3 regions of the Clostridium sp. TJA038 genome follow, and region 2 is predicted to be linked to each of the others. Evidence: riboswitches for the same ligand, from Rfam matches in the RefSeq annotation. Region 2 holds a riboswitch; each other region holds the start of a gene.
The links. Region 2 has a riboswitch for lysine ahead of AC4FQV_RS04830 (amino acid permease). Riboswitches for the same ligand answer to the same signal wherever they lie in the genome.

Region 1: linked by a shared signal. The riboswitch ahead of lysA (diaminopimelate decarboxylase) and the one ahead of AC4FQV_RS04830 (amino acid permease) in region 2 are both predicted to bind lysine.
Region 3: linked by a shared signal. The riboswitch ahead of AC4FQV_RS09350 (Na+/H+ antiporter NhaC family protein) and the one ahead of AC4FQV_RS04830 (amino acid permease) in region 2 are both predicted to bind lysine.

The regions. Positions count from the first base shown of each region.
Region 1 covers NZ_JBZEFA010000003.1:244,566-252,156, reverse strand. The annotation lists tRNA gene AC4FQV_RS08185 (tRNA-Glu) at 1-64, shown strand, start outside; gene sfsA (DNA/RNA nuclease SfsA) at 329-1,021, shown strand; gene AC4FQV_RS08175 (NAD(+) diphosphatase) at 1,305-1,844, shown strand; lysine riboswitch at 1,949-2,119, shown strand; gene lysA (diaminopimelate decarboxylase) at 2,233-3,528, shown strand; gene AC4FQV_RS08165 (DUF3006 domain-containing protein) at 3,926-4,147, shown strand; gene lepB (signal peptidase I) at 4,147-4,677, shown strand; gene ftsH (ATP-dependent zinc metalloprotease FtsH) at 4,702-6,825, shown strand; gene AC4FQV_RS08150 (HelD family protein) at 6,968-7,591, shown strand, end outside.
Region 2 covers NZ_JBZEFA010000001.1:1,032,506-1,040,096, reverse strand. The annotation lists gene AC4FQV_RS04845 (tyrosine recombinase XerC) at 1-438, opposite strand, end outside; gene AC4FQV_RS04840 (DUF3892 domain-containing protein) at 1,277-1,495, opposite strand; gene ilvA (threonine ammonia-lyase) at 1,636-2,835, shown strand; gene AC4FQV_RS04830 (amino acid permease) at 2,868-4,343, opposite strand; lysine riboswitch at 4,467-4,641, opposite strand; gene AC4FQV_RS04825 (dicarboxylate/amino acid:cation symporter) at 4,821-6,038, shown strand; gene AC4FQV_RS04820 (hypothetical protein) at 6,099-6,431, opposite strand; gene AC4FQV_RS04815 (YczE/YyaS/YitT family protein) at 6,704-7,348, shown strand; gene AC4FQV_RS04810 (hypothetical protein) at 7,378-7,591, opposite strand, start outside.
Region 3 covers NZ_JBZEFA010000005.1:63,110-70,700, forward strand. The annotation lists gene adhE (bifunctional acetaldehyde-CoA/alcohol dehydrogenase) at 1-1,419, shown strand, start outside; gene AC4FQV_RS09335 (aminopeptidase P family protein) at 1,571-2,815, shown strand; gene AC4FQV_RS09340 (phasin family protein) at 2,921-3,259, shown strand; gene AC4FQV_RS09345 (ABC1 kinase family protein) at 3,387-5,000, shown strand; lysine riboswitch at 5,115-5,288, shown strand; gene AC4FQV_RS09350 (Na+/H+ antiporter NhaC family protein) at 5,449-7,167, shown strand; gene AC4FQV_RS09355 (FUSC family protein) at 7,251-7,591, opposite strand, start outside.

The DNA of each region.
Region 1 (7,591 bases), on a different contig from region 2:
CAAGCGGTTAAGACACCACCCTTTCACGGTGGTAACAGGGGTTCGATTCCCCTAGGGGTCACCATAAACTCGATAAGCAATGCTTATCGAGTTTTTTATTATAAAATTTTAAAATTTTAAAATTTTATAATTATTGACCTTTAATTTATTTCTTGTTAATAAAATAGATTTTATGTAGAATATATAACAAGGAATTAAGTAACTAAAAATGCAAAATAATATAATTTATATAAGAAATTTTTATTTTAAATAATTTATAAAGTATTAAGTTTAAATAATTATTTATAAAAATAATCAATAAGTATATTTATTAAAGAGGGTATTATAAATGAAATATGGTAGTACTATTGAAAAAGCTATTTTTTTAAAAAGACCAAATAGATTTCAAGCATATGTGCTTTTAGATAATAAAGAAATATTAGTTCATGTACCTAATACAGGAAGGTGTAGAGAAATTTTAAAAGAAGGTTGCACAGTACTTTTAAGGAGAGGAACTACTAAAAATAGAAAAACTCCCTATGATTTAATTGCAGCTTATAAAGGAGAAGTTTTAATAAATATAGACTCTCAAGCTCCTAATAAAGTAGTTGAAGAAGCATTAAAAAATAAAAAAATAAAAAAATTAGAAAGATTTAATAATATAAGTAGAGAAAAAACTTTTGGAAATTCTAGATTTGATTTTAAATTACAAGATGATAATGATAATGTTTATTTTTTAGAGGTTAAAGGAGTAACCTTAGAGGAAAATGGAGAAACTAAATTTCCAGATTCACCTACTGAAAGAGGGAGAAAGCATTTATTAGAGCTTATAGAAGTAAAGAAATTAGGTATGAGTGCAGGAGTTCTTTTTTTAATACAATTAGAGAAGGTGATTAATTTTTCTCCAAATGATGAAAAAGACCCTAAATTTTCAGAAGCTTTAAGATTAGCTAAAAATGAAGGTGTAGATATTTTTTGTTATAATTGTAAAGTTACTGAAGAGGAGATAGAATTACTTAAGCCTATAGAAATAATTTTATAATTATATTTAATAAAATTTTATTTAGAAAATCAATTTTAATTTTCAAATTTATGTTCATATAAAATAATAGAAGTATTTTAGAATATGAAAGGTGGTGAACTTTAGTTAGCGTAATCTATATTACTATTCTTAGTTAAAATAGAGAAAATTTATAAATCATATTAAATTAGGTTTTTAAATTTACATAAGGGAAATATATTTTAATTTAACATATATAAGGTTAGATAAATTTTTAAAATATATTATAGAAGGTAATATATTTGCTTTACTAAAGAGAGTGATTATGAAATTTAAATATTGTCCATTATGCGGTGAAAAATTAGAGCTTAAAGATAGTTGGGATGAAGGAAATGTGCCTTATTGTAGTAAACATAATATGATGTTTTTTGATTTGCCTAAGCCTTGTGTTGTGGTTGCTGTTATAAAGGAGGATGAAATACTTCTTTTAAAACAAAGTTATATTTATGAAAATTCTAAGGTGCTTATCTCAGGTTATGTAGGAGTTGATGAGACTGCAGAAGAAACTGTATATAGAGAAGTTAAAGAAGAAACAGGAATAACTGTTAAAGATATAAAATACTTAGGTAGTGATTTTGTAAAAGGAAAAGAATTACTTATGTTAACATATTTAGCTTATTATGAAACTGGAGAAATAAAAAAATCTGAAGAAGTAGAAGGAGTGGCTTGGTATAATATAGAAGATGCTCTTTGTGAATTAAATGAGGATAGTATAGGCAAAAGAGTAGTTAAAAAGGTATTAAAAGAAATAGGATATGAAGGAACTAAAGCCTTTAGATGTGAAGGAAATAGTTGTAAGGTATAAATTTTTTATTGATAATTTTAATTTATACTATTGCATTATTTAAAAGTTTTTAGTAAGATTATAAACAATAATTAATATAATAAAAATAAATAAGTTTAAAATAGGACCAAAGTAGAGGTGCTGTAATTAAGAGTAGCTATAAGCAGTTGACAAACGTTTATGTATAGTGAAAGGAATTATGGCCGAAGAAAATGAGATGGTAATCAAATTTTCTGGGTATATGTATAATATGCATATAACTGTCACTTTGAAAAAAGTGGAGTGCTACAAGGTACGCTAAGTTGCGATTAAAGCAGCAAGGGTGTTCCTTTGCTGTTTTTATTTTTATAAAATCGATAGCTTTGCATACTTTTATACTCTACAACTAGAAATTTGTGGAGGGAAAAATATGAGATTATTTGGAACAATGAAGGTAGAAGAAAATGAATTATATATTGGAGGGATAAAAGCTAAAGCTTTAGCTAAAGAGTATGGAACTCCTTTATATGTTATTGATGAAGAATTAATAAGAGATAATTGTAGAAGATATTATAAAGCTATGAAGTGTAATGAAAGAGGAAATAGAGTTACTTATGCAGGGAAAGCTTTTATAAATATGGCTATGTGCAACTTAGTTAAAGAGGAAAATTTATATTTAGATGTTGTTTCTGGAGGAGAATTATATACTGCATATAGAGCAGGTTTTCCTATGGAAAGAATATATTTTCATGGTAATAATAAATCAGATTATGAAATAGATTTAGGAGTAAGATTGAAAATTGGAAGATTTATAGTGGATAATATACATGAGTTAGAACTTTTAAATTCTATAGCAAGAGATTATGGTATTATTCAAAAAGTTTATTTAAGAATAACTCCAGGTATAGAAGCTCATACTCATGACTATATAAAAACAGGTCAAATAGATTCTAAATTTGGATTTCCCGTACTTGGAAATACTGTTTATGAAGTTATTAAAAAAGCCTTAGCTTTAGAGTATATAGACCTTAAGGGATTACATTGTCATATAGGTTCTCAAATATTTGATTTAGAGCCTTATGAAGATGCTACGGAAATTATGTTAAAGCTTATAAAAAGCATAAAAGAAAATTTAGGCTATGAAATAGAAGAATTAGATTTAGGTGGTGGCTTTGGTATATATTATACTGATGAGGATACTCCAAAAGAAATAGAAGAATATTGTTTATCAATAATAAATAAAGCTGATGAGGTTTGTGAAGAATTAAATATGAAGCTTCCTATACTTACAGTTGAGCCAGGAAGAAGTATAGTTGGAAATGCTGGAATAACACTTTATACTGTAGGAGCTATTAAAGAAATTCCTAGCATAAGAAAATATGTAAGTGTAGATGGGGGAATGAGTGATAATATAAGACCCGCTTTATATAGTGCAAATTATGATTCCTTAATAGCTAATAGAGTTTTTAATAATTATAAGGAAGTAGTTACTGTAGCGGGAAAATGTTGTGAGTCAGGAGATGTGCTTTTAAATTCAATAGAAATGCCTAAAATGGAAACGGGAGATATATTAGCAATTATGTCTACTGGTGCTTATGGGTACTCTATGGCAAATAACTATAACAAAATTCCTAAAGCGGCAGTTGTAAGTGTAAATCAAGGGTTATCAAAGCTTATGTGCAAAAGAGAAACTTATGAAGATTTGCTTAAAAATGAATGTTTTTAATTTTTTAAAGTTGTATAGAAATAACTATACAACTTTTTTTATTAAATAAAAGAGAATTAAAGTATATAATAAAAGGGAAGTATAAGAAAATAAGAATTTTATTTTTAGGATTTTATTTAATAGTTAAGTTTTTTAAAAAATTATTTCTTAAAGATTTAAATATTTAAATTTTAAAGACACAAAAAAGACATAATAAATTGATAAAATAATACTAAAATATTTATGAAACTTAAGGGTAAAACTATGAATTAAAGTTTACAAACTTATGGTAATTTATGATATACTTATATTTGATACTTTAAGATTACTAAAGGTAAAAAATTCTAAAATTATTGAAGGATAATTTTATTTTAATTAAATTATTCTAAAGACTAATATTCGGAACAAGGAGTATAAAATGAAAGAAATAGTAGTAGATAGAATAGAAGGACATTTTATCGTATGTGAAGATGAAGATGGAAATGTTTTAGAATTAAAAAAAGACGACGTAAAAGGTAACGTAAAAGAGGGGGATGTTCTAGTTAAAGGTAAGGAAGATAAGTTTTGTTTGAATAAAGCGCTTACAGAAAAAAGAAAAAAAGAAATAGAAGACTTAATGAAAGGTATGTGGGAAGAGTAATGGGTTCTAATAATAAAAAGAAGAAATCATTCTTTTTAGATTGGATTATACCAATCTTAATAGCCTTAGTATTAGCTTTTTTGATCCGACAATTTTTATTATTTAAGATAAAAGTTCCAACAGGGTCAATGATGCCAACAGTAGAAATTGGTGATCAGCTATTTGTTACAAGAGTACACAATCCGAATAATATTAAAAGAGGAGACATAGTAGTTTTTAATTCAGAGGAGTTAAATGAGCCACTTTTAAAGCGTGTTATAGGTATGCCTGGTGAGCATGTAGAGATAAAAAGTGATGGTTCAGTTTATATAAATGGAAATAAGCTTGAAGAAGACTATGTAAAATATCAAGGTGGAAAAACTAATATGTCTTTTGATGTTCCTGAAGGGAAATATTTAATGCTAGGTGATAACAGAAATAATAGTGATGATTCTAGGTATTGGAGTTACCCTTATGTAGATGGAGACGACATAGAAGCAAAAGCACAATTGACAATATATCCTTTTGATAGAATAGGATTTGTAAAATAAACATTAGAGAAGGAGGACTGAGGTATGTTTAAAGATAAAAAAATGCTTAAATATATTGCCATATATAGTATTATAGCTTTTGGTATATTATTAATATTTAACATGGTTAAAGATGAAATGCTATATGAAAAAGTAGATTATAGTACATTTATGCAGATGTTAGATAAAAAGGAGATTGAATCTGTAAATTTTTCAGGTAATCAAATTGAAATAACGCCTTCAGATAGTAGTAATCTAAAAGGAAAGATATTATACACAACTAATCCGGCAGTTGCAGGACTTAGCCAACCAGATTTAATTAAGGATTTAACTTCAGCAGGAGTTGGATTTAATGTAACAAAACCTGAAAATTATCAACTTTTAGGATTATTAATGTCATGGATTTTACCATTTCTTCTAATTGTTTTTGTAGGTAAAATGATGTTCTCTAAGATGAACAATAAAATGGGCGGAGGAGTAATGTCCTTTGGTAAAAATAATGCTAAACTTTATGCTGAAAATGAAACAGGAATAACTTTTAAAGATGTTGCAGGACAAGATGAAGCTAAAGAGTCTTTAGTTGAAATTGTAGATTTCTTACATGATACAAAAAAATATGTTGAAATAGGTGCTAAACTTCCTAAGGGAGCTTTATTAGTAGGGCCTCCAGGAACAGGTAAAACATTACTTGCTAAAGCCGTTGCTGGTGAAGCAAAAGTGCCATTTTTCTCAATGTCAGGTTCAGACTTTGTTGAAATGTTTGTTGGTATGGGAGCAGCTAGAGTAAGAGATTTATTTAAGCAAGCAGAAGAAAAAGCACCATGTATAGTTTTTATAGATGAAATTGATGCTATAGGTAAAAGTAGAGATGGTGCTATACAAGGAAATGATGAAAGAGAGCAAACTCTTAATCAGTTATTAACAGAAATGGATGGTTTTGATTCTTCAAAGGGTGTTGTTATTTTAGCAGCTACAAATAGACCAGAGGTTTTAGATAAAGCACTATTAAGACCAGGTAGATTTGATAGAAGAATAATAGTAGATAGACCAGATTTAATAGGTAGAGAAGAAATATTAAAGGTTCACTCTAGAGATGTTAAATTATCAGATGATGTATCTTTAGAAGAAGTTGCAAAATCTACTCCTGGTGCAGTAGGAGCAGACTTAGCTAATATAGTAAATGAAGCTGCTTTAAGAGCTGTAAAACATGGTAGAAAATTTGTAATTCAAGAAGACTTAGATGAAGCTGTTGAAGTTATTATAGCAGGTCAAGAAAAGAGAGATAGAATACTTTCACCAAAAGAAAAGAAGATTGTTGCATATCACGAAGTTGGGCATGCATTAGTTGCAGCTTTATTAAATAATACTGACCCAGTTCATAAAATAACAATAGTTCCTAGAACTATGGGAGCCTTAGGATATACAATGCAACTTCCAGAAGAAGAAAAATATTTAGTATCTAAGGAAGAAATGATAGATCAAATATCTGTTATGTTAGGTGGTAGAGCTGCTGAAGAAGTAGTATTCCACAGTATAACTACTGGAGCTTCAAATGATATTGAAAGAGCTACTCAGTCAGCTAGAAATATGATAACTATTTATGGTATGAGTAAGAGATTTGATATGATGGCTTTAGAAGCTATGAGCAACAGATATTTAGATGGAAGACCAGTTAGAAACTGTTCAGAAACTACTGCAGCAATAGCAGATGAAGAAGTTTTACATGTTATAAAGAGTGCTCATGAAAAATCAATTAAGATTTTAACTGAAAATAGAGATTTATTAGATGAAATAGCAGGAGTTCTTTTAGATAAAGAAACTATAATGGGCGATGAATTTATGGAAATAGTTTATTCTAAATATCCTGAAAAGAGAGAAGCTGATGAAAAGGCTAAGAGAGAAATTCAAAGCTTAAGAGAACAAGCTTTAGCTAAGAGAAAAGAAAAAGAAGAAGCTATTAAAAAGGCTAGAGAAGAAGCTTTAAGATTAGAAGAAGAAGAAAGAAAGAAAGCTGAACAACAAGCCATTGATGAAGCTAGAAATGAAGCTTTAAAATTACTTAATCCTAAAGAAAACATAAATGAAGAAAATTCTGAGGGAAATAAAGAGAGTGATGAAGAAAATAAAGTTTCATTAGAAGATGAAAATAAACAAGATTCTAATGAGTAAGAATATAATCTTTTTAAATTGTGCATGAAGTAAAATGCTTCATGCACAATTTTATTTTAAATAGTATCTTGCTATTTAAAGGAAATTTAATTTAATAAATTGGTTATAATCAATTATTAGATAGTAAGAAAGGAAGAGGCTAATGAATGAAAAAAAAGATATAGAGTTTTTAGTTGAAGAGAAAAAATTAGAGGAAGTTTCTAATATATTAAATGAAGAAATGCTTTCCTATATTAATAAAAGAAAGTTTGTAACACAATATATATTAGATTATAGAAAAAATGCAATTGAAGAATATAAAGATGATGAAGATAAGTTAATAGAGTACTTTGACCATGAAAGATATGTAAAAGAACAGTCCTTTGCTACAATAGATAAAAGACTAAAAGAGCTAACAATTTTAAAAGATTCACCATACTTTGGAAGAGTTACTTTTAAAGATTTAGAATTTGACCAAAGAGATACTATGTATATTGGAAGATTTGGAGTTACTCCTGAAGGGAGTTATGAGCCTGCAATCGTTGATTGGAGAGCACCTGTAGCTTCTCTTTTTTATCATGGAACTTTAGGAGAGGCAACATATGTATCACCAGAAGGAATAATAAACTGTGATATAGAAGGAAGAAGACAAATTATCGTTAAAAAAGGAGAGTTAAAAGGTGTTTTTGATTCTGCTGTAGATGTAAAAGATGATATTTTACAAATGGTTTTAAGTAACAACAGTTCTGATAAACTTAAAGATGTAATAATGACACTTCAAAAGGAA
Region 2 (7,591 bases):
GACAGGGTGCCTTTTATTTATTTTAGGAGATTCTAATTCTTCTGTAGGGTTTTCCTGGATTAACTTTAGTTTTGAACTTAAAAATTTAAAAAATGATTTTAAGGTTGCTACTTTTCTAGCTCTAGCATAAGTGCTATTATTTCTAACTTTTTCTAAAAATGCTAAGAATGCATATATATCAGATAAACTTATATTTTTTATAAAATTATCATCTAAGTTAGAGGCATCAACTTCTTCTATATTTTCAAAGGATATATTATTTTCTAAACCTTTATAAATCTTTAAAAATTTAAAAAATAAGCCTAAATCAACAGAGTAGGCATCTACAGTATTAATTGATTTTCCTTTTATGTTTTCTAAGTAATTTAGAAATTCAATAACTCTTTTAGGATGCTTCGATTTCTCTAAAAAATCAAATTTGAAATTTTTATTATCTATAATTTCTACCTTAGAATCATTTTTCAAATTTGTTTTTTTAACAGAATCGATGTTGTTTTTTTCTTTTATTAAATCATCTAAAGCAAGTTCTTTTATCCATCTTTTTATAATTCTTTCATTTACTTTGTAAATTTTAGAAAGCTCCTTAAAAGAAAGATTTCTTTTAAATGTCAGTATATAAATATCTTCTATTAATTCTTCATAGTTTCTATTTATATTTTGAGAATCGTAATAATTATATATTTTATCTAAATTATCTAAATCAGAGTTGCTTAATTCCACCTTTAGTAATTCTTTTATATCATTAGGATACTGAAAATTTTTGAAATGATTTTCTTCTTTAATCATAGTAAAATTCCTTTCAAAACTATTTTATGAGTAAATTTTAGCATGTTTTTGGTTGAAAATCAAAACAACTTCGCTAAATATACATTTAGCGAAGTTGTTTTGGGGTAATTTTAACAAAATATACCAAAAAAATATTTATTATATATAAAAACAAATAAAACTTATAAAGATTTTATAAAAATCATAACCAACTTTTGCTTTAGTTTATACCTTTTATCTCATACTAACTTTTAATATATGTCTTTTAAATTAAAAGAACGTATATTAAAAAATTAATATATTACGAAAAAGAATTTTGTTTTTAAAATTAAATTGTTTTTATTTACCCTTCTATCTCTTCAAATATTTTTAGCGAAGTTATAAAGTAATACTTTAAGTAAACATATGTGTGTATTACTTTTTATTTAATTAAAATATTGCTTTTAATGATAAAAATAAAAAAATAGAATTAATATAGAATTTCTATATTAATTCTAATTTTTTTATAGTATTATGATAATTCATAAAGATTATTATTTTCTTTTCCATCTGGTATGCTTCTTAAATAAGCTTCTCCATTCTTTGAATGGGATATTATAACCCCTTGAATTTTACCCTCTTCTGCAAGTTTAACACCTTCTGCTTTTGAAACAGTTTTTCCACTACTTAATATATAATCTGTAATCTCTCCATTATTATTTTTCTTTACTTTAACTATTTTATTAGCCATATAAATACTACACTCCTTTTGAACTATTTTTATATTATTTTATATAAAATTTAAAAATTTATGCTCTGTAAAAAATGGTAGTTATTTGTTATAATTAAAGTATAAAAGGTTTACATTAAGAGAATTAAGAGGTGATTATTTTGTATTTAGAAAAAATTAATAAAGCAAAAAAAACTATAGAGGATGTAGTTATAAAAACACCTTTAATATATAGTGAGGTGTTTTCTAGAAAATCAGGTAACAATGTTTATATGAAATGTGAAAATCTACAATTAACAGGAGCTTACAAAATAAGAGGTGCTTTAAATAAAATAAGATCTTTATCAGAGGAAGAAAAAGCAAATGGAGTTGTTTGCTCCTCTGCAGGAAACCATGCTCAAGGTGTAGCCTTTGCAGCAAAACAAGCTAATGTTAAAGCTACTATTGTAATGCCAAAAACTACTCCTTTATTAAAAGTTCAATCAACAAAAGATTTAGGTGGAAATGTTGTATTATCAGGATATGTTTATGATGATGCCTTTAATGAAGCTAAAAGGATAGAAGAAGAACAAGGAGCATTATTTATTCATCCTTTTAATGATATTGATGTAATTTGTGGACAAGGTACTGTAGCCTTAGAAATATTTGAAGATTTAAAAGATGTAGATGTTATTCTTTGCCCAATTGGTGGAGGTGGCTTAATAAGTGGAGTTACTTTAGCTGCTAAAGCTTTAAATCCAAAAGTTAAAGTAATAGGTGTTCAAGCTGAAGGTGCTAATGCTATGGTTAAGAGTTTTAAAGCTGGAGAAGTTATAGCTTTAGATTCTGTTGATACTATTGCAGATGGAATTGCTGTAAAGAAACCTGGTGATTTAACTTTTAAATTTATAAAAGAATATGTAGATGACATAATAACTGTATCAGACCATGAAATTGTTGAAGCTTTCTTTACTTTAAGTGAAAAACATAAACTTTTAGCAGAAGCTTCTGGTGCTGTAACTTTAGCTGCTTCATCTAAGATAGATTTTAAAGGTAAAAATGTAGTTTCTATAATAAGTGGTGGTAACATAGATATGGTTACAATAACTTCTTTAATAAATAGTGCCTTAGTATCTAAAGGAAGACTTTTTGCATTTAGCTTAGAAGTTCCTCATAAACCAGGACAAATACTAAAAATTGCTAAAGTTCTTGCAGATATAAATGCAAATATAGTAAAACTTGAACAAGATCATTTCAAAGCAACAGATGCTCTTAAAAATATGGTTGTAGAAATAGCTTTAGAAACAAATGGTCATTCTCATATAGAAGAAATAAAAAAAGCTTTAATAGATAAAGGATATATAATAAAACAAATATATTAAAATAAAAAGAGGTACTTTTTAGTACCTCTTTTTTAGTAAACTAAAACTTCTTCTTCCTCTTCTAAAGTTTCTTCTTTATTGATAGGTTCTACACTTAAATCAACTTTATCTAAAGGAACTATTTTAGTTTTATGTTTTATTTTATAGTAAGCAAATAATCCAAAGAATAAAGGTAAGCCAATATATGATGATATTAAACCACCCCAGTCTACTCCGTTTCTTACATCTAAGTATGCATAGCCTTGACCTAAAACTATAACGCCACATAAAATTAAAGCTATTATAGGTCCTAGCGGGAATAATTTAGCTTTATAAACTAATTTATTTAAATCTTTTCCTTGTGCTACATAGGCTTTTCTAAATCTATAATGACATATTGCAATGCCAAGCCATGCTATAAAGCCTGATAAACCTGATGCTGCAACAAGCCATACATAAACTGTATTTTCAGCATAAATTCCAGTTAAGAAACATAAACTTGCTATTATTGTTGTTACTATAATAGCATTAACAGGAACTCCTCTAGAATTTGTTTTTTCAAAAATTTTAGGAGCCATTTTATTTTTAGCCATGGCATAAAGCATTCTGCTTGAAGCATACATTCCTGAATTACCTGCTGATAAAACAGAAGTAAGTATTATAGCATTCATAATAGAAGCTGCACCAGCTAAACCTAATTTCTCAAATACTATTGTAAATGCACTTGTTTCTACACCAGCTTGAGCATTTGGAACTAAAGCTCCAATTACCAAAATTGTTCCTAAATAAAATAATAATATTCTCCAAAAGATTGTATTAACTGCTTTAGGTACATTTTTTTCAGGGTCTTCACTCTCTCCAGCTGCAACTCCAACTAATTCTGTTCCTTGAAATGAAAATCCAGCTATTAGAAAAATCATAAAAATTGATTTTGCTCCTCCTATAAATGGTCCACCATTTTCATAAAAGTTTTTAAAACCAACTTTTTCTCCACCTAATATTCCAAAAATCATAAGTACACCTACAATTAAGAATATTATAACAGTAGCTACTTTTACAGCAGCAAACCAAAATTCAGATTCTCCATAAGCTTTAGCAGATAATAAATTAAGAGTTAATATAATTACTAAGAATAATGCACTCCAAACTATTGCTGGAACATTAGGAAACCAAAACTTCATTAATAAAGAACCTGCAACCATTTCGGCGGCTATTGTTATAGCCCAGTTATACCAGTAATTCCATCCTAAGGCAAATCCTAAGGCAGGGTCAACAAATTTTGTTGCATAGGCTCCAAAAGAACCCGTCTCTGGCATATAAGTTGCCATTTCTCCTAAGCTTGTACATAAAAAATATACCATGATTCCAATAATTCCATAAGCTACAAAGGCTCCACCAACACCAGCTTGATGAAGAGTATCTCCCATTGCTAAGAAAATTCCTGTTCCTATAGCACCTCCCATGGCAATCATACTAAGATGTCTTGACTTTAAACCTCTTTTTAGATTAGTATTTTGTTCTTGACTCATTTTTAGTCCTCCTTATGGTTTTAATAATTAAGCCATAAGTGATAACTAAGTTTTCGCTAACAAAAGAAACCCTTAAGCGTGTTTCATGCTTAAGGGTTCGTAAAGTTATATACAATACTCTTCTTTCATGATAGCACACCACAAAATAAATTGTGACAGTGTTACATATATTATATGTAACCCCAACCTATTAGAATTAAAGCATTTTCTAAAGGTTTCGGCGAATCATCCTTTCACTTTGCTTCAACGTGCTTACCTCTGCAAAGATACTTTTAATCATCGCGCCTCTATCTCAGTTATTCACTTTCTATTAACAATTATGACATTAAATTTCCAATTAGTCAATATTTTTTTAACAATAAGCTATAAAATTTAAAAAACTAGTCTTTAATTATTGACTTTAAATATGTGTTATAGTAATATGTACTCATACAGAAAACACTTGTATTTTTATAAAATACAAAAGAGGGGGCTATTATGAAAAACTTATCACTAATAAAAAGAATTATTTTTGCCATAGTTTTAGGAATAATTATAGGAATTACTTGTTCCTATATTAATTTAGATATACCAATTAGAATACTTATGACCTTTAACTCTATTTTTGGAAATTTACTTAGCTTTTTAATTCCACTTATAATTGTTGGATTTATAGTACCTGGTATAGCATCCTTAGGGAGTAAATCAGGTAAGGGGCTTTTTATAACAACTTTAATATCTTATTTATCAAACTTTTTAGTTGGACTTATTGCTTTTTTAGTTGGGAAGCTATTACTTCCTATGTTTATAATAAGTGCTTCATTAGATACTAATACTTCAAGCATTAAACCTTACTTTTCAATAGATATTCCACCAATGTTTAGTGTTATGTCAGCTTTAGTTTTTGCATTTTTATTAGGTATAGGAATATCAAGAATAAAAAATAGTTATCTTTTAAAAGTATCAGAGGAATTTAACCATGTTATTTCATTAGTTATAAAAAATCTATTAATACCTTTAGTACCTATTTATATTCTTTCAATTTTTTCAAAACTAAGTTATAGTGGTGAAATATTTACTACACTAAAATCTTTTGGTCTTGTATATTTAGTTTTATTTTCAATACAAGGAATATATTTATTTACTCAATATTTATTAGCAGGTACTTTAAAAAGAAAAAATCCAATTAAGTTAATTAAAAATATGTTTCCAGCATACATGGCAGCTTTAGGAACTCAGTCTTCAGCTGCTACAATACCAGTTACTTTAAGTTGTGCTAAAAACAATAATATAGATAAGGATGTTGCAGATTTTGTTATTCCTCTAGGAGCAACTATAAATTTAGCAGGAGATACTATTACTTTAGTGCTTTGCTCTATGGCTGTAATGTATATGAAAGGACAAACTCCTACTTTTTCTCTTATGATTCCTTTTATTTTTATGTTAGGAATAACTATGGTTGCCGCTCCAGGAGTTCCTGGAGGTGGGGTTATGGCAGCCTTAGGTCTTTTAGAGGGGATGCTAGGCTTTGGAAATATAGAAAAATCATTAATGATTGCACTTCATGCAGCACAAGATAGTTTTGGAACTGCTATTAATGTAACTGGAGATGGTGCTATAGCTATAATAGTAGAATTTATACTTAAAAGAAAAAATAAAAAGGATAAAAAAGAAAATATTAAGGAAGAATTTATTCCAAAAGTAAGTTGTAATTAATAGAATATCCATACTAAAGTAAAAACTATACCATAAAATTTTATGGTATAGTTTTTATCATTATTTTAAAGTTATATTACTTTTAGGAAATAATTGATTGTATAAAGAATCAAATCCTTCATCAGCTAAAAAAACCTCAGTATTATCATTTACATAAAACTGACTCATAGTATTCATTATAAGTTCATATTTTTTTAAATTTCCTTCTTCTAATAAAACTTCATAAAGATATGCTAAATGATTTTGCATATATTCTTGAATTTCAGTAACTTCCTCTTTAGAAATTTTATTTTCTTTACAAAGTTTATTTATAGGTCCATTTTTAAAAATAAAATATGTTGAATCCTTTGCTATTTTAGCAATATGTTCCTTAGGTTTTAAATTATTATTCATATGTTCACCTCTTTACTTTAATCTAATAATTATAAAATAAATTATACCATTTTTCAAACTACTTAATTATAGTAAATCAGTAATAATTTATTGAATTTATTACTTAAAGATTAATATTTTTATGAATTTGTTAAAATTATTTGACATATAAGTTAACAATGGTTATAATCATTGTGTTTGGTTTTCTTTTAAGTTTTTAAATACACATTAAATATTTTAAATTCACATTCAAAATACGATTCACAAAACTCAAAACAAGGAGTGTATTAAAAATGAAGAAAGAAAAATTTATTCCTAAACTTATATTTTTCTTATTAGGAATGGCAATTATACAATTAGGTGTTGTAATATTTTTATTAAGTGGAGCTGGTTCAGATCCATTTACAGTATTTACTCAAGGGCTTTCAAAAGCTTTAAATATTTCTACTGGAAATGCTAACATGATAATACTTGTTGCTTTAGTTATTTTAATATTTATTGCAGATAGAAAACAGCTTAAAATAGGAACTTTCGTTTTAGTTGTTGTTGTAGGTCCTACAATAGATGCTATAATGGGAATATTACATAAGTTCGGATTAGATACTTACCTTAGTGACTTTAATTTATTTACAAAATGTATAATTGTAGCTTTAAGTTGTGTAATAATAGCTATAGGTTTTTCATTCTTAGTAAGTACAGAATTAGGAGTTGCACCAAACGATTTAGTTCCTCTTATTATAAGAGATAAAACTAATTTCCAATACCGTTGGATACGTATCGGCTTAGATTTAAGCTTTCTAGTAGTTGGTTATTTATTAGCTGGTGTTGTAGGTCTTGGAACAATTATAGCAGTACTTTTCACAGGTCCAGCAATACAATTTTTTATGCCACCATGTGAAAAAATTGTGCATAAATTTATAGGTAAAAATGCTGCTTAAAATAAAAACAGTCCAAAAGGACTGTTTTTTTATATTTCTTGATATTTAGTTATTAATTCTACTAATTCATCACAAAATTCATCATACTTTTCTGTAGGATGTTTTACTGTGATTGTAATCTCTTCACCGATTTCTACTTTTTTTTGCTCAGGCGAAAATGTAAATGCCAAGGTATCTTCTCTGTTATATATAGGTTTTATAGTAACATGAAAATCTTCTCCTAAAATTTTCTTTCTTAATAAT
Region 3 (7,591 bases), on a different contig from region 2:
ATAAATATGCCATCAACTCAAGGAGCTATTGGAGATATCTACAACTTCAAGCTAGCACCATCATTAACATTAGGTTGTGGATCATGGGGTGGAAACTCAGTTTCAGAAAACGTTGGTCCTAAACATTTAATAAATGTTAAGAGTGTAGCTGAGAGGAGAGAAAATATGCTTTGGTTCAGAGTTCCAGAAAAAGTTTATTTCAAATATGGTGCTTTAGGAGTTGCTCTTAGAGAATTAAAAGATTTAAATAAGAAAAAAGTATTTATAGTAACAGACAACGTATTAGCAAGTTTAGGATATGTTGATAAAATAACAAGTGTTTTAGAAGAAATAGGTATAGATTTTAGAGTATTCTCAGAAGTTACTCCAGACCCAACTTTAGCTTGTGCTAAAAAAGGTGCTGAAGCAATGAGAAGTTACCAACCAGATGCAATCATAGCTCTTGGTGGAGGTTCACCAATGGATGCTGCTAAAATTATGTGGGTAATGTATGAACATCCAGAAGTTGCTTTTGAAGATTTAGCAATGAGATTTATGGATATAAGAAAGAGAGTTTACCCATTCCCAACTATGGGTCAAAAAGCTATGATGATTTCAGTTCCAACATCAGCTGGTACTGGTTCAGAAGTAACACCATTTGCTGTTATAACTGATGAACAATCAGGAGTAAAATATCCATTAGCAGATTATGAGTTAACTCCAGATATGGCTATTATAGATGCAGAACTTATGATGAATATGCCAAAAGGATTAACTGCTGCATCAGGTATAGATGCTTTAACTCATGCTTTAGAAGCTTACGTTTCAGTTTTAGCATCAGAATTTACAAATGGATTAGCTTTAGAAGCTATAAGATTAATATTTAAATATTTACCACAAGCTTATGCTGAAGGTACTACAAATATAAAAGCAAGAGAAAAAATGGCTCATGCTTCAACAATGGCTGGTATGGCATTCGCTAATGCATTCTTAGGAGTATGTCACTCAATGGCACACAAATTAGGATCAGAACACCATATAGCACATGGAGTTGCTAACGGAATCTTAATAGACCATGTAATAAGATTCAATGCTGTTGACAATCCAAGAAAACAAGCTGCATTCCCACAATACAAATATCCAAATGCTAAATGGAGATATGCAGTAATTGCTGACTACTTAGGATTAGGTGGAAAGAACGAAGAAGAAAAAGTTAATAACTTAATCAAAGCTATAGATAACCTTAAGAAAACAGTTGGAATCCCTGCAACAATAGCTGATTGTGGAGTTTCAAAAGAATCATTCTACGCTACATTAGAAAAAATGAGCGAAGATGCATTTGATGACCAATGTACAGGTGCAAACCCAAGATACCCATTAATAAGCGAAATTAAGCAAATGTACATCAATGCATTTGAAGGAAAAAAAGATAGAGTTTAATATATAGCTTTGAAATTAAGATAATAAAAAAATACCCTTTAGAATTTTTCTAAAGGGTATTTTTTTATTAAAATATAAATATGTATTATATGTTAAGATTTTCTATTCTAAATATGGTAAAATTTAATAAATAGGAATTGGAGGTATTAAAATGGATAAGAAAGTTTTTATTAAAAACAGAGAAAATTTATTAAAAAAATTAGATGATAATTCCTTAGTGGTTTTATTTGCTGGTAATGCAGTAAGAAAGACTGCTGATGAATATTTTCAATTTACTCCTAACAGAAATTTTTATTATTTAACAGGAATAGATGAGGAAAATCATATATTGATGATTAAAAAAATTAATGGGGTTACTGAAGAAGTATTATATATTTTAAGACCTAATTTAGAGCAAGAAAGATGGACTGGAAAAACCATTAGGGATTATGAAGCTAAAGAAGTTTCAGGAGTTTGTAATGTTAAATATTTAGAGGATTTTAAAGATGATTTAAATGTAATATTTACGAATGGAATTTCAGAAAAGCTTTATTTAGATTTAGAAAGAGTATCTTTTGAGGAGGAGGTTAGTAAAAGTCAAAGCTTTGCAAAGGAAGTTAGAGAAAGATATCCTCAAGTAATTGTTAAAGATGTTTATGCTGATATAGCTTCATTAAGACAAATTAAATGTAAAGAAGAAGTGGAAGAAATTAAAAAGGCAGCACATATAACAGCTAAGGGTGTAGAACTTTTAATGAAAGAATGTAAGCCAGGAATGAAGGAATATGAATTAGAAGCTTATTTTGATTTTTACTTAAAACAAAATGGAGTAAAGGATTATGCTTTTAAAACTATAGCAGCAGCAGGAGTAAATGCAGCAACTCTTCATTATGTTGATAATAATAGTGAGATAAAGGATGGGGATTTAATTCTTTTTGATTTAGGTGCTCAAGTAAATTATTATAATGGTGATATTTCTAGAACATTCCCTGCAAATGGAAAGTTTACTAAAAGACAAAGAGAAGTTTATGAAGAAGTTTTAAAGGTAAATGAAGAAATAATAAATTCAATAAGACCAGGAGTTGGTTTTTATGAAATTAACAATAAGGCAAATGAACTTTTAGCTGAAGCCTGTGTAAGATTAGGTCTTATAGAGGATAAAAAAGATTACAGAAAATATTACTTCCATTCAATAGGACATAGTTTAGGACTTGATACTCATGATGTTGGTAGAAGAGATATAATTCTTGAGGAAGGAATGGTTTATACAGTAGAGCCAGGATTATATATTGAGGAAGAAGCTATAGGAATAAGAATTGAAGACGATGTATTAGTTACTAAAGATGGTTGTGAGGTTCTAACAAAGGAATGTATAAAATCTGTAGAAGATATAGAAAAATTTATGAGCAGAAAATAGTTTTAGAATTAACAGTATGTTAAGAATAATAAACTTTAAATTTAAAGAAATTAAGAGTAAAATGTAATAAACTAAAAAGTAGACTATGTTTTAGGAGATGATTTCATGATGAACGAATTAAAAAAAGTTATATTAGCAGGGATAGGAACTGCAGCTACTGCTTATGAAAAAACAGATTCTTTTGTACAAGATATGGTTGCTAAAGGTAAAATAACTGTGGAAGATGGAAAAATTTTATCAGAAGAGTTAAAAAGAGATGTACAGGCAAAAACTAGTCAAGCAACAAGTGAAATAATAAACAAGTTAGATAGTATGCATCCTTTAACAAAGGAAGAATTTATGATAATGTTTGAAGAAGCTAATAAAGAAAACTTAAAAGAAATACATGAATTAAAAGAGAGAGTTAAAAAATTAGAAGCTAAGTTAAAAGAAGAAAATATTTAATTTAATAAAAAAACTCTACAAGATAATGAAGGGTAGAATTTAAAGCTATATTAAGTAGCTAAGAGGATTAGGCTTTTCAGTTCCTTGTAGGGTTTTTATAATTTATTTTAATTAGGAGGTGAATTTTATGAGCAAGGGAGAAAGTGCAAAAAGGTTAAAGGAAATAATTAAGGTTTTTACTAACTATGGTTTTGATTATTTGCTTTCATCAAAACTTCCAAATAGTAAATTTGTAGAACCAGGACCACAAGCACTTAGAGAGGCTTTAGAAGAGCTAGGAGCAACCTTTGTTAAAATTGGACAGATACTTAGCACAAGACCAGATTTACTTCCTAAAGCTTATATAGATGAATTAGAAAAATTACAAGATAGCAATGAAATAACAGAGTTTAGTAAGGTTAAAGAGGTTTTTCATGACTCCTTTGGAACAGATATTAGTACATATTTTTTAGAATTTAGTGAAAAGCCCTTAGCATCTGCTTCTATAGCACAGGTACATAGAGCTAAGTTAATGGATGGAAGAGATGTAGTAGTTAAAGTTCAGCATTATAAAATTGATGAAAAAATGAAATTAGATTTAAATATATTAAGAAAGCTTAGTAAATTAACAGCACATCATTTTGCTAACACTTTAATTAATCCTATTGAAGCTTTTGATGAAATTGAGGATGCAACTTTAAAAGAGTTGGATTTTAAAAAGGAAGCCTATAATACAAAAAAGTTTAGAGAGCTTAATAAAAATGTAGCTTGTGTTGAAGCACCTATAGTTATTGATGAGCTAACCTCTGAAAAAATTCTTACTATGGAATATATAGATGGTTTTAAGATTACAGACCTTAAAGTTTTAAAAGAAAATGGTTATGATGTTTATGATGTAGCGGATAAATTAGCAAATTCTTTCTTTAAGCAGATTTTTGAAGATGGATTTTTTCATGGAGACCCTCATCCTGGTAATTTATTTATAAAAGAAGGAAAGATTTGTTATATAGATTTTGGATTAGTTGGAACATTAGAATCAAATTTAAAAAATTGGTTAAACAAGGCAATGATAGCTATGGTTTTAAATGATATAGATACCTTAGTTGATTTTGTAAATATAATAGGCATAAAAAAAGGAAAAGTAGATTATTCAGTACTATATGATGACTTGAAAAATATAGTAGCTAAATATATAAATGCTTCTTTAAAGTCAATAAAAATATCTGATGTTCTTAAGGAAATATTTGAAATTGCAGAAAGAAACAATATACAGTTTCCAAAGGAGTTAGTAACTTTAGTTAGGTCAACAGTTATATTAGAGGGAGTTATAGCTAAAATAGACCCTGATTTAGAAATAATGGAATGTATATATCCTTATGTTAGAGAAAAAAACAAAGAAGAAATTTTAAAAAGTTTAACTAAAGATAAATTAATGGCTGATGCATATAAATTTGTTTCAAAAAGTATTGAAGTACCAGATAAATTTTCAGAGCTTGTAGACAGTTTAACTAAGGGAAGGGCTAAGTTACAACTTCAGATGAAGGATGTAGAAAAGCCTTTAGCTGATTTAAATAAAATGGTCAATAGAATAGCTTTTGCCTTAATAGTTGGTTGTATGATAATTGGTTCTTCTTTAGTTGTAAATGCAAAAATAGGACCTACTTTTCAAGGAGTTCCTATTTTAGGATTAATAGGTTTTATAGTAGCTGGAGTTTTTGGATTTTGGTTATTAGTATCTATAATAAGATCTGGATTTTTTTAATAAAAAGAGACTTTTTTTAATAAATAGTTAATAAACTTATTAAATGCTTGAAAGAATTAAGGTTATATTGTATAAATGTATACAAATATAACAAGTTAAAAGTGAATTATTTAATGAAGATGTAGAGGTGCGAGAATCAAGATTACTAAAATGGAGTTTAAGTGATGTTGAAGTTTTAGGAAAGGGATTATCGCCGAAGTTTTTAGCTGATACTTTAAAGCTAAATGCTGGGTTTGTATAGAATATATACAAAACTGTCACATAAAAATGTGGAGAGCTATCATCTTAGGGAATTAAACAAACAAAAATTTATTTGAAAAAGTAATTTTATTGAACGTTGAGACCTTAGGTTGATTAAGCCTAAGGTCTTTTTTTATAAATTCTATGATAAAAATAAGGGAAAGCCTCTATAAATTAATTCACTTTATAATTTAAAGGAGGATTTTTTATGAAAAACAAAACTAGATTTAAAGTTTTTCTAGCGGTTTTTGTCATGACAATGCTATGTTCAACTTTAGTTTTTGCTTCTGAGGAAGTAGCAGCAGCAAATTCAGCTAAATTTGGAATGTGGACAATATTACCACCTATAGTATCAATTGTTCTAGCATTTTTAACTAAGAATGTTGTTGTCTCGTTGTTTATAGGAACAATAACAGGATGTATAATGCTTCAATTAAATGGAACTAATATACTTGGTGCCTTAGTTCAAGGATTTATTGATTTTACTTACAGGGCTTTAAATTCCTTAGCAGACCCTTGGAATGCAGGAATAATACTTCAAGTTTTAGTTATTGGAGGAGTTATTCATTTAGTAGCTAAAATGGGAGGTGCAAAGGCTATAGCAGAGGCTTTAGCAAGAAAGGCTAAAACAGTTAAAAGTGCTCAACTTACTACTTGGCTTTTAGGATTAGCAGTTTTCTTTGATGATTATGCAAACTCTTTAATAGTAGGACCTATAATGAGACCAGTTACAGATAAATTAGGAGTTTCAAGAGAAAAATTAGCCTTTGTAATAGATGCAACAGCAGCACCTATTGCAGGATTAGCAATAATATCAACTTGGATAGGATTAGAAGTTGGACTAATAGGAGATTCATTAAAAACAGTTGGAATAGAGACTGATGGTTTTGGAGTTTTTTTAGAAACTATACCTTATAGATTTTATAATATATTAATTTTAGCTTTTGTTGTTATATCGGCTATAACTTTAAGAGAATTTGGACCTATGCTTAAAGCAGAGAGAAGGGCTAGAAGAGGAGAAGTTTCACCAAAGGTTACAGAGGTATCTTCAGAAAGTGAAGATTTAGAACCTATAAAAGGAATTAAGTTAAGCATATGGAATGCAATAATTCCTATTGGAGTTTTAATTATTTCCTCCTTAGTAGGATTTTATTATAGTGGATGGATAACTGTAATGGGAGGAGAAGATTTAGCAATTATAGAGATAATGAATAATTCACCTTTTAGCTTTGCTAGCATACAAGCAGCTTTCTCTAATGCTGATGCATCTATAGTTTTATTCCAATCAGCTTTATTAGCAACTATAGTAGCACTTTTAATGGGAGTTGGTAAAAAAATATTTACAATATCAGAAGGTATTGGTATTTGGATTGAAGGCATGAAAGGTCTTTTAATAACAGGAGTAATTCTTATTTTAGCTTGGTCTTTAAGTTCTGTAATTAAGGAATTAGGAACTGCATCCTATTTAGTAGGTGTTTTATCTGATGCTATTCCAGGATTTTTATTACCATCTATTATATTTATACTAGGTTCTATAATAGCTTTTGCTACGGGAACAGCTTATGGAACTATGGGGATTTTAATGCCTCTTGCAATACCTTTAGCTTTTGCAATAAATCCAGAGTGGAATTTTGTTATTGTAAGCACTTCAGCAGTTTTAACTGGAGCTATTTTTGGAGATCATTGTTCTCCAATTTCAGATACTACAATACTTTCTTCTACAGGTGCAGGGTGTGACCATATAGAACACGTTAGAACACAGATATGGTATTCTGTTTTTGTAGGAATTGTAACTGTTGTATTTGGTTATATTCCAGCTGGATTAGGGTTAAGTATTTTCATAATACTTCCATTATCTTTAGTAGCATTATTTGTACTAACTATGATATTTGGTAAAAAGGTAGATGAAAGAGTAGTTAGTAGATAAATTTAAAAATAATAAGGAATAAAATCTTATTAAGATTTTATTCCTTATTTTTGTTTTATAAAAGTTTATTATATAAAAAATTATTAACTTTTTTTTTCTTCTTCTTTCTTTTGATATGGGAAAATAAGTCTATTAATTACAATAGCTATTATTACTCCAATAAAGGTATCAATGATTCTATTGAAAGCATATTCATAAGAACCAAGACCATTTAAGTTGGTCATTATTGCAAATACTACTATACATGAACTATTTATAGCTCCCTTACAATTAAACAGTATGCATAGGTATATTGCTAAAGTTGTACCAACTGCCGTTAAAAAGGCGTATATAAGAAAGTGTGTAAAAGAAAAGTAGTTACAAATTGTAGTTAGTATTAAGCCAACTACAGCACCTAAAAATGTTCCAAGCATTCTGTTTTTAC